Regions from separate parts of the Bacillus sp. CPT56D-587-MTF genome, predicted to be linked through region 3. Evidence: a T-box and tRNA genes for the amino acid it is inferred to sense, from the RefSeq annotation. Region 3 holds a T-box; the other regions hold tRNA genes.

Region 1 (3,720 bases), 5.0 Mb from region 3:
TGATTCATATTACAGACATAATATAAATCACTATCATTTTGTTCTTTCGACAAGTTATATTATACATGAATTCCTACGTTTATTACGAATTTTAGAAGCACATAGTATAATTTAACAAAAAGACTCTAACATTTCTGTTACAGTCTTTTTATATTGCCAATAAACATTTCCATATTATTCCCATAATTGTTTTCTATTGTTGTATAATAAAAATAGGAAAAAATTTGAAGAAAAGATGGAGGGTGAATTATGACACATTCCAAAGACAAAAAATCACATGCTTTTAAAGGAATAGGAGAGAAGTTAAACCCAACTATCTATCAAGTGAGATTCATGAAATTAGATGAACCAATTCGATTTGAGTCGTTTCCTGAATTAAAGGAATTAGGAGACTGGTTGAGTACTTCAACGCACATGTGGTCATGCCACTCAACTATGTACAAATACAACAGAGAAGAGTTTGAAAAGAAGTTCTTAGAAATTACGAAATTAACAGCTGATCATGTACTAATATCTACTGGTGGCGTCGGATTTAACTTCATGTCACCAGGTTGGAGAAATTCTCTATAAAATAATGAAATTATATAAAGGGATAAAAATTTATCCCTTTATTGTTTTGTAGCTTTCCCCAACTGTATCGCATGTACTAAATGAATAAGTTTACCTTAATCATTTATAACCATTTCACCAACACACCATTTTTGCTTATTTTATAGTATGATGAAAACATAAAAAGACTCTACACATTTGGTGTAGAGTCTTTTATTACGCCGTTCATGATACCGATGGTCGGGGTCGAACCGACACTCCCGAAGGAACACGATTTTGAGTCGTGCGCGTCTGCCAATTCCGCCACATCGGCACAAAAGAAAAGGCGGCAACCGGATTTGAACCGGTGATAAAGGTTTTGCAGACCTCTGCCTTACCACTTGGCTATGCCGCCATATTAAATTTTATTGGAGCGGAAGACGGGATTCGAACCCGCGACCCCAACCTTGGCAAGGTTGTATTCTAACACTGAACTACTTCCGCAAAAATGGCTGGGCTAGCTGGATTCGAACCAGCGCATGACGGAGTCAAAGTCCGTTGCCTTACCGCTTGGCTATAGCCCATCGAATTCTTACTTAATTATATGTAAGTATCCATTAGATTATTTGTAATTTTTAAAATAAAAATGGGGCGACTGATGGGAATCGAACCCACGAATGCCGGAGCCACAATCCGGTGCGTTAACCACTTCGCCACAACCGCCATGTTGTGTAAATATATTTGGCAGGGGCAGTAGGAATCGAACCCACACTGGAGGTTTTGGAGACCTCAGTTCTACCTTTAAACTATGCCCCTATGTAAATGGTGGAGGGGGGCAGATTCGAACTGCCGAACCCGAAGGAGCGGATTTACAGTCCGCCGCGTTTAGCCACTTCGCTACCCCTCCGAAACTTACATGGTGCCGGCTAGAGGACTTGAACCCCCAACCTACTGATTACAAGTCAGTTGCTCTACCAATTGAGCTAAGCCGGCGTATTTTATTAAAATAAATGGTGGCTCGGGACGGAATCGAACCGCCGACACGAGGATTTTCAGTCCTCTGCTCTACCGACTGAGCTACCGAGCCTTATTAAAATGGCGGTCCCGACCGGGGTCGAACCGGCGATCTCCTGCGTGACAGGCAGGCATGTTAACCACTACACCACGGGACCATTTGGTTGCGGGGACAGGATTTGAACCTGCGACCTTCGGGTTATGAGCCCGACGAGCTACCGTGCTGCTCCACCCCGCGATAATACTATTCATATAAAATTTATATGGTGGAGGATGACGGGATCGAACCGCCGACCCCCTGCTTGTAAGGCAGGTGCTCTCCCAGCTGAGCTAATCCTCCAAAGTGGTGACCCGTACGGGATTCGAACCCGTGTTACCGCCGTGAAAGGGCGGTGTCTTAACCACTTGACCAACGGGCCAAATATTATAAATCCTATGGCGGAGAGCAAGGGATTCGAACCCTTGATACGCTTGTGACGTATACACGATTTCCAATCGTGCTCCTTCGGCCAACTCGGACAGCTCTCCAATGGCTCCGCAGGTAGGAATCGAACCTACGACCGATCGGTTAACAGCCGATAGCTCTACCGCTGAGCTACTGCGGAATAATATTGCCTGGCAACGTCCTACTCTCACAGGGACAAGGTCCCAACTACCATCGGCGCTAGAGAGCTTAACTTCCGTGTTCGGTATGGGAACGGGTGTGACCTCTCTGCCATCATTACCAGACATTATTCTTTTGAGACAATCATTATTATAACTTATTTACTTTAAAAGTCAACAAGTTTTTTATGTTCTCTCAAAACTAGATAACATTGCTACATATTATATGGTTAAGTCCTCGATCTATTAGTATTCGTCAGCTCCACATGTCACCATGCTTCCACCTCGAACCTATCAACCTGATCATCTTTCAGGGATCTTACTAGCTTACGCTATGGGAAATCTCATCTTGAGGGGGGCTTCATGCTTAGATGCTTTCAGCACTTATCCCTTCCGCACATAGCTACCCAGCTATGCCCTTGGCAGAACAACTGGTACACCAGCGGTGCGTCCATCCCGGTCCTCTCGTACTAAGGACAGCTCCTCTCAAATTTCCTACGCCCACGACGGATAGGGACCGAACTGTCTCACGACGTTCTGAACCCAGCTCGCGTACCGCTTTAATGGGCGAACAGCCCAACCCTTGGGACCGACTACAGCCCCAGGATGCGATGAGCCGACATCGAGGTGCCAAACCTCCCCGTCGATGTGGACTCTTGGGGGAGATAAGCCTGTTATCCCCGGGGTAGCTTTTATCCGTTGAGCGATGGCCCTTCCATGCGGAACCACCGGATCACTAAGCCCGACTTTCGTCCCTGCTCGACTTGTAGGTCTCGCAGTCAAGCTCCCTTATGCCTTTGCACTCTACGAATGATTTCCAACCATTCTGAGGGAACCTTTGGGCGCCTCCGTTACACTTTAGGAGGCGACCGCCCCAGTCAAACTGCCCACCTGACACTGTCTCCCGGGTCGATAAGACCCGTAGGTTAGAATTTCAATACAGTCAGGGCGGTATCCCACCAGCGCCTCCACCGAAGCTAGCGCTCCGGTTTCAATGGCTCCCGCCTATCCTGTACAAACTGTACCAAAATTCAATATCAGGCTACAGTAAAGCTCCACGGGGTCTTTCCGTCCTGTCGCGGGTAACCTGCATCTTCACAGGTACTATAATTTCACCGAGTCTCTGGTTGAGACAGTGCCCAAATCGTTACACCTTTCGTGCGGGTCGGAACTTACCCGACAAGGAATTTCGCTACCTTAGGACCGTTATAGTTACGGCCGCCGTTTACTGGGGCTTCAGTTCAGAGCTTCGCTTACGCTAACCCCTCTCCTTAACCTTCCAGCACCGGGCAGGTGTCACCCCCTATACTTCGCCTTACGGCTTCGCAGAGAGCTGTGTTTTTGCTAAACAGTCGCTTGGGCCTATTCACTGCGGCTTTCCGTTAAGAAAGCACCCCTTCTCCCGAAGTTACGGGGTCATTTTGCCGAGTTCCTTAACCAGAGTTCTCTCGCACACCTTAGGATTCTCTCCTCGCCTACCTGTGTCGGTTTGCGGTACAGGCACCTTTTATCTCGCTAGAAGCTTTTCTTGGCAGCGGGGAATCAAAGACTTCGCTCCATAAGGAGCTTCCCCAT
Region 2 (3,720 bases), 640 kb from region 3:
TCCTTAGTACGAGAGGACCGGGATGGACGCACCGCTGGTGTACCAGTTGTTCTGCCAAGGGCATAGCTGGGTAGCTATGTGCGGAAGGGATAAGTGCTGAAAGCATCTAAGCATGAAGCCCCCCTCAAGATGAGATTTCCCATAGCGTAAGCTAGTAAGATCCCTGAAAGATGATCAGGTTGATAGGTTCGAGGTGGAAGCATGGTGACATGTGGAGCTGACGAATACTAATAGATCGAGGACTTAACCATATAATATGTAGCAATGTTATCTAGTTTTGAAAGAATATAAAAAACTTGTTGACTTTCGAAAGTAAATGAGTTTTTTATATTCTTGTCTTAAATGAATACAGTCTGGTAATGATGGCAGAGAGGTCACACCCGTTCCCATACCGAACACGGAAGTTAAGCTCTCTAGCGCCGATGGTAGTTGGGACCTTGTCCCTGTGAGAGTAGGACGTTGCCAGGCAAATGGAGGATTAGCTCAGCTGGGAGAGCACCTGCCTTACAAGCAGGGGGTCGGCGGTTCGATCCCGTCATCCTCCACCATTTAGCCGACTTAGCTCAATTGGTAGAGCAACTGACTTGTAATCAGTAGGTTGGGGGTTCAAGTCCTCTAGTCGGCACCAGAAATCATGGCGGTTGTGGCGAAGTGGTTAACGCACCGGATTGTGGCTCCGGCATTCGTGGGTTCGATTCCCATCAGTCGCCCCATTTTTCTTAAATAAATTAATATGCGGGTGTGGCGGAATTGGCAGACGCACCAGACTTAGGATTTGGCGCCTTTGGCGTGGGGGTTCGACTCCCTTCACCCGCACTTTTAATTAAATAACTCATACATGTCTTGCGGAAGTAGTTCAGTGGTAGAATACAACCTTGCCAAGGTTGGGGTCGCGGGTTCGAATCCCGTCTTCCGCTCCAATTTTCAATATGACATGCCGGGGTGGCGGAACAGGCAGACGCACAGGACTTAAAATCCTGCGGTGGGTGACCACCGTGCGGGTTCGACCCCCGCCCTCGGCACCATATGCGCCCGTAGCTCAATTGGATAGAGCGTTTGACTACGGATCAAGAGGTTAGGGGTTCGACTCCTCTCGGGCGCGCTTTTATTAACGGGAAGTGGCTCAGCTTGGTAGAGCACCTGGTTTGGGACCAGGGGGTCGCAGGTTCAAATCCTGTCTTCCCGATATTCCTAAAAAACATGGGGCCTTAGCTCAGCTGGGAGAGCGCCTGCCTTGCACGCAGGAGGTCAGCGGTTCGATCCCGCTAGGCTCCACTTATATTAATATCATTTATGGCGGTGTAGCTCAGCTGGCTAGAGCGTACGGTTCATACCCGTGAGGTCGGGGGTTCGATCCCCTCCGCCGCTACCATAAAGGACCTTTAGCTCAGCTGGTTAGAGCAGACGGCTCATAACCGTCCGGTCGTAGGTTCGAGTCCTACAAGGTCCACCATTAGACGTATATATCTCGGAGGTATACCCAAGTTCGGCTGAAGGGATCGGTCTTGAAAACCGACAGGCGGCGAGAGTCGCGCGGGGGTTCGAATCCCTCTACCTCCTCCATTTTTTCTAAAGTAAATATTTTATCATCGCGGGGTGGAGCAGCACGGTAGCTCGTCGGGCTCATAACCCGAAGGTCGCAGGTTCAAATCCTGTCCCCGCAACCAAATGGTCCCGTGGTGTAGTGGTTAACATGCCTGCCTGTCACGCAGGAGATTGCCGGTTCGACCCCGGTCGGGACCGCCATTTTTACATAAAGGCTCGGTAGCTCAGTCGGTAGAGCAGAGGACTGAAAATCCTCGTGTCGGCGGTTCGATTCCGTCCCGAGCCACCATTTTGAAAACGCAAGCCGACTTAGCTCAATTGGTAGAGCAACTGACTTGTAATCAGTAGGTTGGGGGTTCAAGTCCTCTAGTCGGCACCACTTTCAAAATGAGCCATTAGCTCAGTTGGTAGAGCATCTGACTTTTAATCAGAGGGTCGAAGGTTCGAGTCCTTCATGGCTCACCATTTACAATTTAATGCGGGTGTAGTTTAGTGGTAAAACAAGAGCCTTCCAAGCTCTGGTCGAGAGTTCGATTCTCTTCACCCGCTTTTCAATTATGGGCCTATAGCTCAGCTGGTTAGAGCGCACGCCTGATAAGCGTGAGGTCGATGGTTCGAGTCCATTTAGGCCCACCATAATTGTTCCGCAGTAGCTCAGTGGTAGAGCTATCGGCTGTTAACCGATCGGTCGTAGGTTCGAGTCCTACCTGCGGAGCCATATTTATAGAGAAGTACCCAAGTGGCTCAAGGGGCTCCCCTGCTAAGGGAGTAGATCGCGAACGCGGTGCGAGGGTTCGAATCCCTTCTTCTCTGCCAGAACTGGCCCGTTGGTCAAGTGGTTAAGACACCGCCCTTTCACGGCGGTAACACGGGTTCGAATCCCGTACGGGTCATACTAAAAGAGATAGCATAATCTGCTATCTCTTTTTTGTTGTATAAAAATGGACTTTGGATAGTCTGCTTTTTTATGCAATAGAAGAAATATGAAGTATTCGCTGTTGCAGTTGGGTACATAGAGAGCCGTAAATACAATCATGTTAATTATTTGGACCTGTATGAATATGAAGGAATTAACTTCAACTTGAACTTTTACCCCAGCTGTATGGCTGTAGCCTCCTACACTTGGAGAAACCGATGAAAATGCATCTGGGAGCTACTGTGGAAAATAAATAATATATAGAAGAAGCTGCTTTCTCTCAATAGCTGTGATCTACTGAAGACAGCTTTTTTATGTTGTCAGTATTGTCGAGTTTTGTCGGTAAGTCGATATATTGCAAAAATCGCTGATATAATTTGAGTTACGATCGATAAATTTTAATAATCGCTGATATATTTGGAGTTACGGTCGATATATTCTAAAAATCGCTGGTATAATTTCACTTACCGACAAAAACCACAAGAAAATCCCTTTCACAATCTAAAGAAAACGCCTCCATTGAAATGGATTCCACACCTATTCCAATAACTTTACACTCTATGTGAAAAAGTTCACAAATAGGTCATAATTTGTGAAGTAATTCACAATAATACGTGCTACAATATGAATGTAAAGAAGTTAAACAACATTAAATTAGTATTTTAATTAATTACTTAAACAATCATAAAAAAATATACGTGAACAATAGAGAGGGGAAATTACCATGAAAAAAGGTATCAATCGTGTAGTATTAGTAGGAACAGGAGCTGTAGGTTGTAGTTACGCTTACTCAATGATCAACCAAGGTGTAGCTGAAGAATTCGTATTAGTAGATGTTAATGAAGCAAAAGCAGAAGGGGAAGCAATGGACTTAAGCCATGCGGTACCATTCTCTCCATCACCAACAAAAGTTTGGAGCGGTAGCTATGCAGATTGTAAAGATGCAGATTTAGTTGTTATCACTGCTGGGTTACCACAAAAGCCAGGTGAAACTCGTTTAGACTTAGTTGAGAAAAATACAAAGATCTTTAAACAAATCGTTCGAGGCATTATGGATAGCGGATTCGATGGAATCTTCTTAATCGCAACTAACCCAGTTGATATTTTAACTTACGTAACTTGGAAAGAATCTGGTTTACCGAAAGAGCGCGTAATCGGTTCTGGTACTACTTTAGACTCTGCTCGTTTCCGTTACATGTTAGGTGACTACTTAGATGTAGATCCACGTAACGTTCATGCTTACATCGTTGGTGAACACG
Region 3 (3,720 bases):
CAATTCCGGTTATGGCAAAATGCCGTATCGGTCACCTTGTAGAAGCACGTGTATTAGAATCATTAGGGGTAGACTATATCGATGAGAGTGAAGTATTAACTCCTGCTGATGAAGTATACCATTTAAATAAACGTGATTACACAGTTCCATTTGTATGTGGTTGCCGTGATATCGGAGAAGCTGCACGTCGTATTGCAGAAGGTGCATCTATGCTTCGTACAAAAGGTGAACCAGGAACAGGAAACATTGTAGAGGCAGTGCGTCATATGCGCCAAGTCAATGCAGAAATCCGTCAAGTTGCGAGTCTACGTGAAGATGAGTTAATGACATATGCAAAAAATACTGGCGCTCCTTACGAAGTATTACTTGAAATTAAACGTCTTGGTCGCTTACCAGTTGTAAACTTTGCGGCAGGTGGTGTAGCAACACCAGCAGATGCAGCATTAATGATGCAACTTGGTGCTGATGGGGTATTTGTTGGATCTGGTATCTTCAAATCAGAAAACCCAGAGAAATTTGCACGTGCAATCGTTGAAGCAACGACTCATTATGAAGATTACGAACTAATTGCAAGCCTTTCTAAAGGATTAGGTAATGCAATGAAGGGTGTCGAAATTTCAACGTTATTACCAGAACAACGCATGCAAGAGCGTGGATGGTAATTAAAGGAGAACTTTAAAATGGTGAAAATCGGTGTACTAGGTCTTCAAGGTGCAGTTCGTGAGCATGTAAAATCAGTTGAAGCAAGTGGTGCAGAAGCTGTTGTTGTAAAGCGTATAGAGCAACTTGAAGAGATTGATGGTCTTATTTTACCGGGCGGTGAAAGTACAACAATGCGCCGTCTTATTGATAAGTATGCTTTCATGGAACCACTTCGTACATTTGCAAAGTCTGGTAAACCAATGTTTGGTACATGTGCAGGGATGATTCTTCTTGCGAAAACACTTATTGGCTATGAAGAAGCACATATTGGTGCTATGGATATTACAGTTGAGCGCAATGCGTTCGGACGCCAAAAGGATAGTTTTGAGGCTGCGCTTTCAATTGAAGGCGTGGGTGAAGACTTCGTTGGTGTATTTATCCGTGCGCCGTATGTTGTAGAAGTAGCTGATAATGTTGAAGTGCTTTCTAAGCATGGTGACCGAATGGTAGCGGTAAGACAAGATCAGTTTTTAGCTGCTTCATTCCATCCGGAATTAACAGATGATCATCGTGTGACAGCATACTTTGTTGAAATGGTAAAAGAAGCGAAAATGAAAAAAGTTGTATAAGTAACTTGCAACTTGTATAAGATTATAGTAAATTGATGGTAACAATTTTATAAAATAAGCGTGTTGATAGGAAATAGTAACAAATGTCGTTTCTTATAGAGAGTCGATGGTTGGTGGAAATCGATAGAAACAGTTTGTGAATCCATCCTGGAATGGAATGTGGAATATCTTTTGGATTAGTAAGCATTCCCGGTGAAGAGCCGTTATTTCTACTTGAGAGGAAAGCGGTAATGCTTTCAACTAGGGTGGCAACGCGGGTTAACTCCCGTCCCTTTATATAGGGACGGGAGTTTTTTGTGTTTTATAAAATAAAAGGAGGAGTATATAATGCTTGATATTAAATTTTTACGTACAAACTTTGAAGAAGTAAAAGCGAAATTACAGCATAGAGGCGAAGATTTAACTGATTTCGGACGTTTTGAAGAATTGGATACGAGAAGAAGAGAACTACTTGTTCAGACAGAAGAATTAAAAAGTAAACGTAACGAAGTATCTCAACAAATTTCTGTATTAAAGCGCGAAAAGAAAGATGCAGAAGCTCTAATTTTAGAAATGCGTGAAGTGGGAGAAAAAGTAAAGGATCTTGATAACGAACTTCGTACAGTTGAAGAAGACTTAGAAAGATTAATGTTATCTATTCCAAATATCCCTCATGAATCTGCTCCAGTTGGTGAAACAGAGGATGATAATGTAGTAGCACGTACTTGGGGAGAAGTGAAAGAATTTACTTATGAGCCAAAACCACATTGGGATCTTGCTACTGATTTAGGAATTTTAGATTTTGAACGCGCTGGGAAAGTAACAGGAAGCCGCTTCGTATTTTACAAAGGTGCTGGTGCAAGATTAGAGCGTGCTTTAATTAGCTTTATGCTTGATCTTCATACTGATGAGCATGGATATGAAGAAGTATTACCTCCATATATGGTAAACCGTGCAAGTATGACAGGAACAGGACAACTTCCAAAGTTTGAAGAAGATGCATTCCGTATTGAAAGTGAAGATTACTTCTTAATTCCAACAGCTGAAGTACCTGTAACGAATATGCATCGTGATGAGATTTTAAATAAAGAGCAATTGCCTATAAGATATGCTGCATTTAGCTCTTGCTTCCGTTCTGAAGCAGGTTCAGCTGGGCGTGATACACGTGGTTTAATTCGCCAGCATCAGTTCAATAAAGTAGAGCTTGTGAAGTTCGTAAAACCAGAAGATTCTTATGAAGAGTTAGAAAAGTTAACAAATGATGCAGAACGCGTGTTACAATTATTAGAGTTGCCATATCGCGTTATGAGCATGTGCACAGGCGATTTAGGATTTACAGCAGCGAAGAAATACGATATTGAAGTATGGATTCCAAGCTATGGCACATATCGTGAAATTTCTTCTTGTAGTAATTTTGAAGCTTTCCAAGCGAGACGTGCAAATATCCGTTTCCGCCGTGAACCAAATGGAAAACCAGAACATGTTCATACATTAAATGGATCTGGTCTTGCAATTGGACGTACGGTTGCAGCTATTTTAGAGAACTACCAACAAGAAGATGGTACAATTATAATTCCAGAAGTTCTTCGCCCTTATATGGGAGGAAAAACAGTTATTAAGTAAATTTAAACATTCATCGGTATGAGTGATTGGTAATTATGAGCGTTGTCAGTACTGTAATGTAGGAAGGGGAAAGTAAAATTTTCCTTTCCTCATAATTTATTTTAGTAGGGTTGACTAACTGTTTTTCTTTTGATATTATATTTGATGTCAATATGGAGGTATACCCAAGTCTGGCTGAAGGGATCGGTCTTGAAAACCGACAGGCGGCGAGAGTCGCGCGGGGGTTCGAATCCCTCTACCTCCTCCAGATATAATTGACAACAGCGCATATAAGTGGAGATTGGAGAACTCGTTACCAACACGTAACGAGTTTTTATTTTAAAACCAATCATAAAGTATGGTGTAAGGTAATTTTGTCCTTATTACACACTCATATTCCGATGATTATCTTCATAGATATGAAAGGAGTCAACATGGATCTTATTATACAAACGTTTCCTTTAGATGGAAAAACTTTATATTATGTACAATGTCCTGTCTGTAAGAACAATAGAATTTTAAACAGTGGTGCAAACGTATCACGCATTATTAGTGATGATACATTCCGTAAACTTTGTGGTTGTACTTGTGATGTAAAACCAGCTACGAGTAAAGTAGAGGCGCCAAAACAAGTTAAAAAAGCAGCTGTAAAGAAAGAAGCAGCTCCAAAACGTACAGGTAAAGTATTAACGGCAGTAATTAACGGGAAAGAAATGACTGTTAAAGAGATTGCTGAAGCATACGATATTAGTACAAGTACTGTTCGTCAGCGCATTAACGCAGGAAAACCTGAGAGTGAAATTATTGCTCCAACAAAGAAGAAGTAATTTAATAGGAAAACCCGTGCATATGCACGGGTTTTTTCAGA

Evidence for each region. A T-box is a leader RNA that pairs with one kind of tRNA and senses whether it is charged. The one in region 3 lies ahead of serS (serine--tRNA ligase), so its partner is inferred to be a tRNA-Ser.
Region 1: it encodes a tRNA-Ser, which carries the amino acid that the T-box ahead of serS (serine--tRNA ligase) is inferred to sense. The anticodon was not compared.
Region 2: it encodes a tRNA-Ser, which carries the amino acid that the T-box ahead of serS (serine--tRNA ligase) is inferred to sense. The anticodon was not compared.

Annotation. Positions count from the first base shown of each region.
Region 1 is NZ_JBYTEF010000001.1:125,056-128,775, reverse strand. It holds gene AC3WVZ_RS00710 (DUF3884 family protein) at 250-570, shown strand; tRNA gene AC3WVZ_RS00705 (tRNA-Leu) at 781-862, opposite strand; tRNA gene AC3WVZ_RS00700 (tRNA-Cys) at 873-943, opposite strand; tRNA gene AC3WVZ_RS00695 (tRNA-Gly) at 958-1,032, opposite strand; tRNA gene AC3WVZ_RS00690 (tRNA-Gln) at 1,038-1,112, opposite strand; tRNA gene AC3WVZ_RS00685 (tRNA-His) at 1,176-1,251, opposite strand; tRNA gene AC3WVZ_RS00680 (tRNA-Trp) at 1,271-1,344, opposite strand; tRNA gene AC3WVZ_RS00675 (tRNA-Tyr) at 1,352-1,435, opposite strand; tRNA gene AC3WVZ_RS00670 (tRNA-Thr) at 1,446-1,521, opposite strand; tRNA gene AC3WVZ_RS00665 (tRNA-Phe) at 1,540-1,615, opposite strand; tRNA gene AC3WVZ_RS00660 (tRNA-Asp) at 1,625-1,700, opposite strand; tRNA gene AC3WVZ_RS00655 (tRNA-Met) at 1,704-1,780, opposite strand; tRNA gene AC3WVZ_RS00650 (tRNA-Val) at 1,807-1,882, opposite strand; tRNA gene AC3WVZ_RS00645 (tRNA-Glu) at 1,887-1,961, opposite strand; tRNA gene AC3WVZ_RS00640 (tRNA-Ser) at 1,979-2,070, opposite strand; tRNA gene AC3WVZ_RS00635 (tRNA-Asn) at 2,073-2,147, opposite strand; rRNA gene rrf (5S ribosomal RNA) at 2,156-2,271, opposite strand; rRNA gene AC3WVZ_RS00625 (23S ribosomal RNA) at 2,372-3,720, opposite strand, start outside.
Region 2 is NZ_JBYTEF010000001.1:4,524,162-4,527,881, reverse strand. It holds rRNA gene AC3WVZ_RS23440 (23S ribosomal RNA) at 1-251, shown strand, start outside; rRNA gene rrf (5S ribosomal RNA) at 353-468, shown strand; tRNA gene AC3WVZ_RS23430 (tRNA-Val) at 473-548, shown strand; tRNA gene AC3WVZ_RS23425 (tRNA-Thr) at 553-628, shown strand; tRNA gene AC3WVZ_RS23420 (tRNA-His) at 638-713, shown strand; tRNA gene AC3WVZ_RS23415 (tRNA-Leu) at 736-816, shown strand; tRNA gene AC3WVZ_RS23410 (tRNA-Gly) at 846-920, shown strand; tRNA gene AC3WVZ_RS23405 (tRNA-Leu) at 937-1,025, shown strand; tRNA gene AC3WVZ_RS23400 (tRNA-Arg) at 1,029-1,102, shown strand; tRNA gene AC3WVZ_RS23395 (tRNA-Pro) at 1,113-1,186, shown strand; tRNA gene AC3WVZ_RS23390 (tRNA-Ala) at 1,203-1,275, shown strand; tRNA gene AC3WVZ_RS23385 (tRNA-Met) at 1,296-1,372, shown strand; tRNA gene AC3WVZ_RS23380 (tRNA-Ile) at 1,377-1,453, shown strand; tRNA gene AC3WVZ_RS23375 (tRNA-Ser) at 1,471-1,563, shown strand; tRNA gene AC3WVZ_RS23370 (tRNA-Met) at 1,591-1,667, shown strand; tRNA gene AC3WVZ_RS23365 (tRNA-Asp) at 1,671-1,746, shown strand; tRNA gene AC3WVZ_RS23360 (tRNA-Phe) at 1,759-1,834, shown strand; tRNA gene AC3WVZ_RS23355 (tRNA-Thr) at 1,849-1,924, shown strand; tRNA gene AC3WVZ_RS23350 (tRNA-Lys) at 1,935-2,010, shown strand; tRNA gene AC3WVZ_RS23345 (tRNA-Gly) at 2,024-2,094, shown strand; tRNA gene AC3WVZ_RS23340 (tRNA-Ile) at 2,105-2,181, shown strand; tRNA gene AC3WVZ_RS23335 (tRNA-Asn) at 2,189-2,263, shown strand; tRNA gene AC3WVZ_RS23330 (tRNA-Ser) at 2,271-2,361, shown strand; tRNA gene AC3WVZ_RS23325 (tRNA-Glu) at 2,367-2,438, shown strand; gene AC3WVZ_RS23320 (L-lactate dehydrogenase) at 3,186-3,720, shown strand, end outside.
Region 3 is NZ_JBYTEF010000001.1:5,169,054-5,172,773, reverse strand. It holds gene pdxS (pyridoxal 5'-phosphate synthase lyase subunit PdxS) at 1-662, shown strand, start outside; gene pdxT (pyridoxal 5'-phosphate synthase glutaminase subunit PdxT) at 681-1,271, shown strand; T-box leader at 1,326-1,547, shown strand; gene serS (serine--tRNA ligase) at 1,599-2,873, shown strand; tRNA gene AC3WVZ_RS26925 (tRNA-Ser) at 3,028-3,120, shown strand; gene AC3WVZ_RS26920 (sigma factor-like helix-turn-helix DNA-binding protein) at 3,287-3,679, shown strand.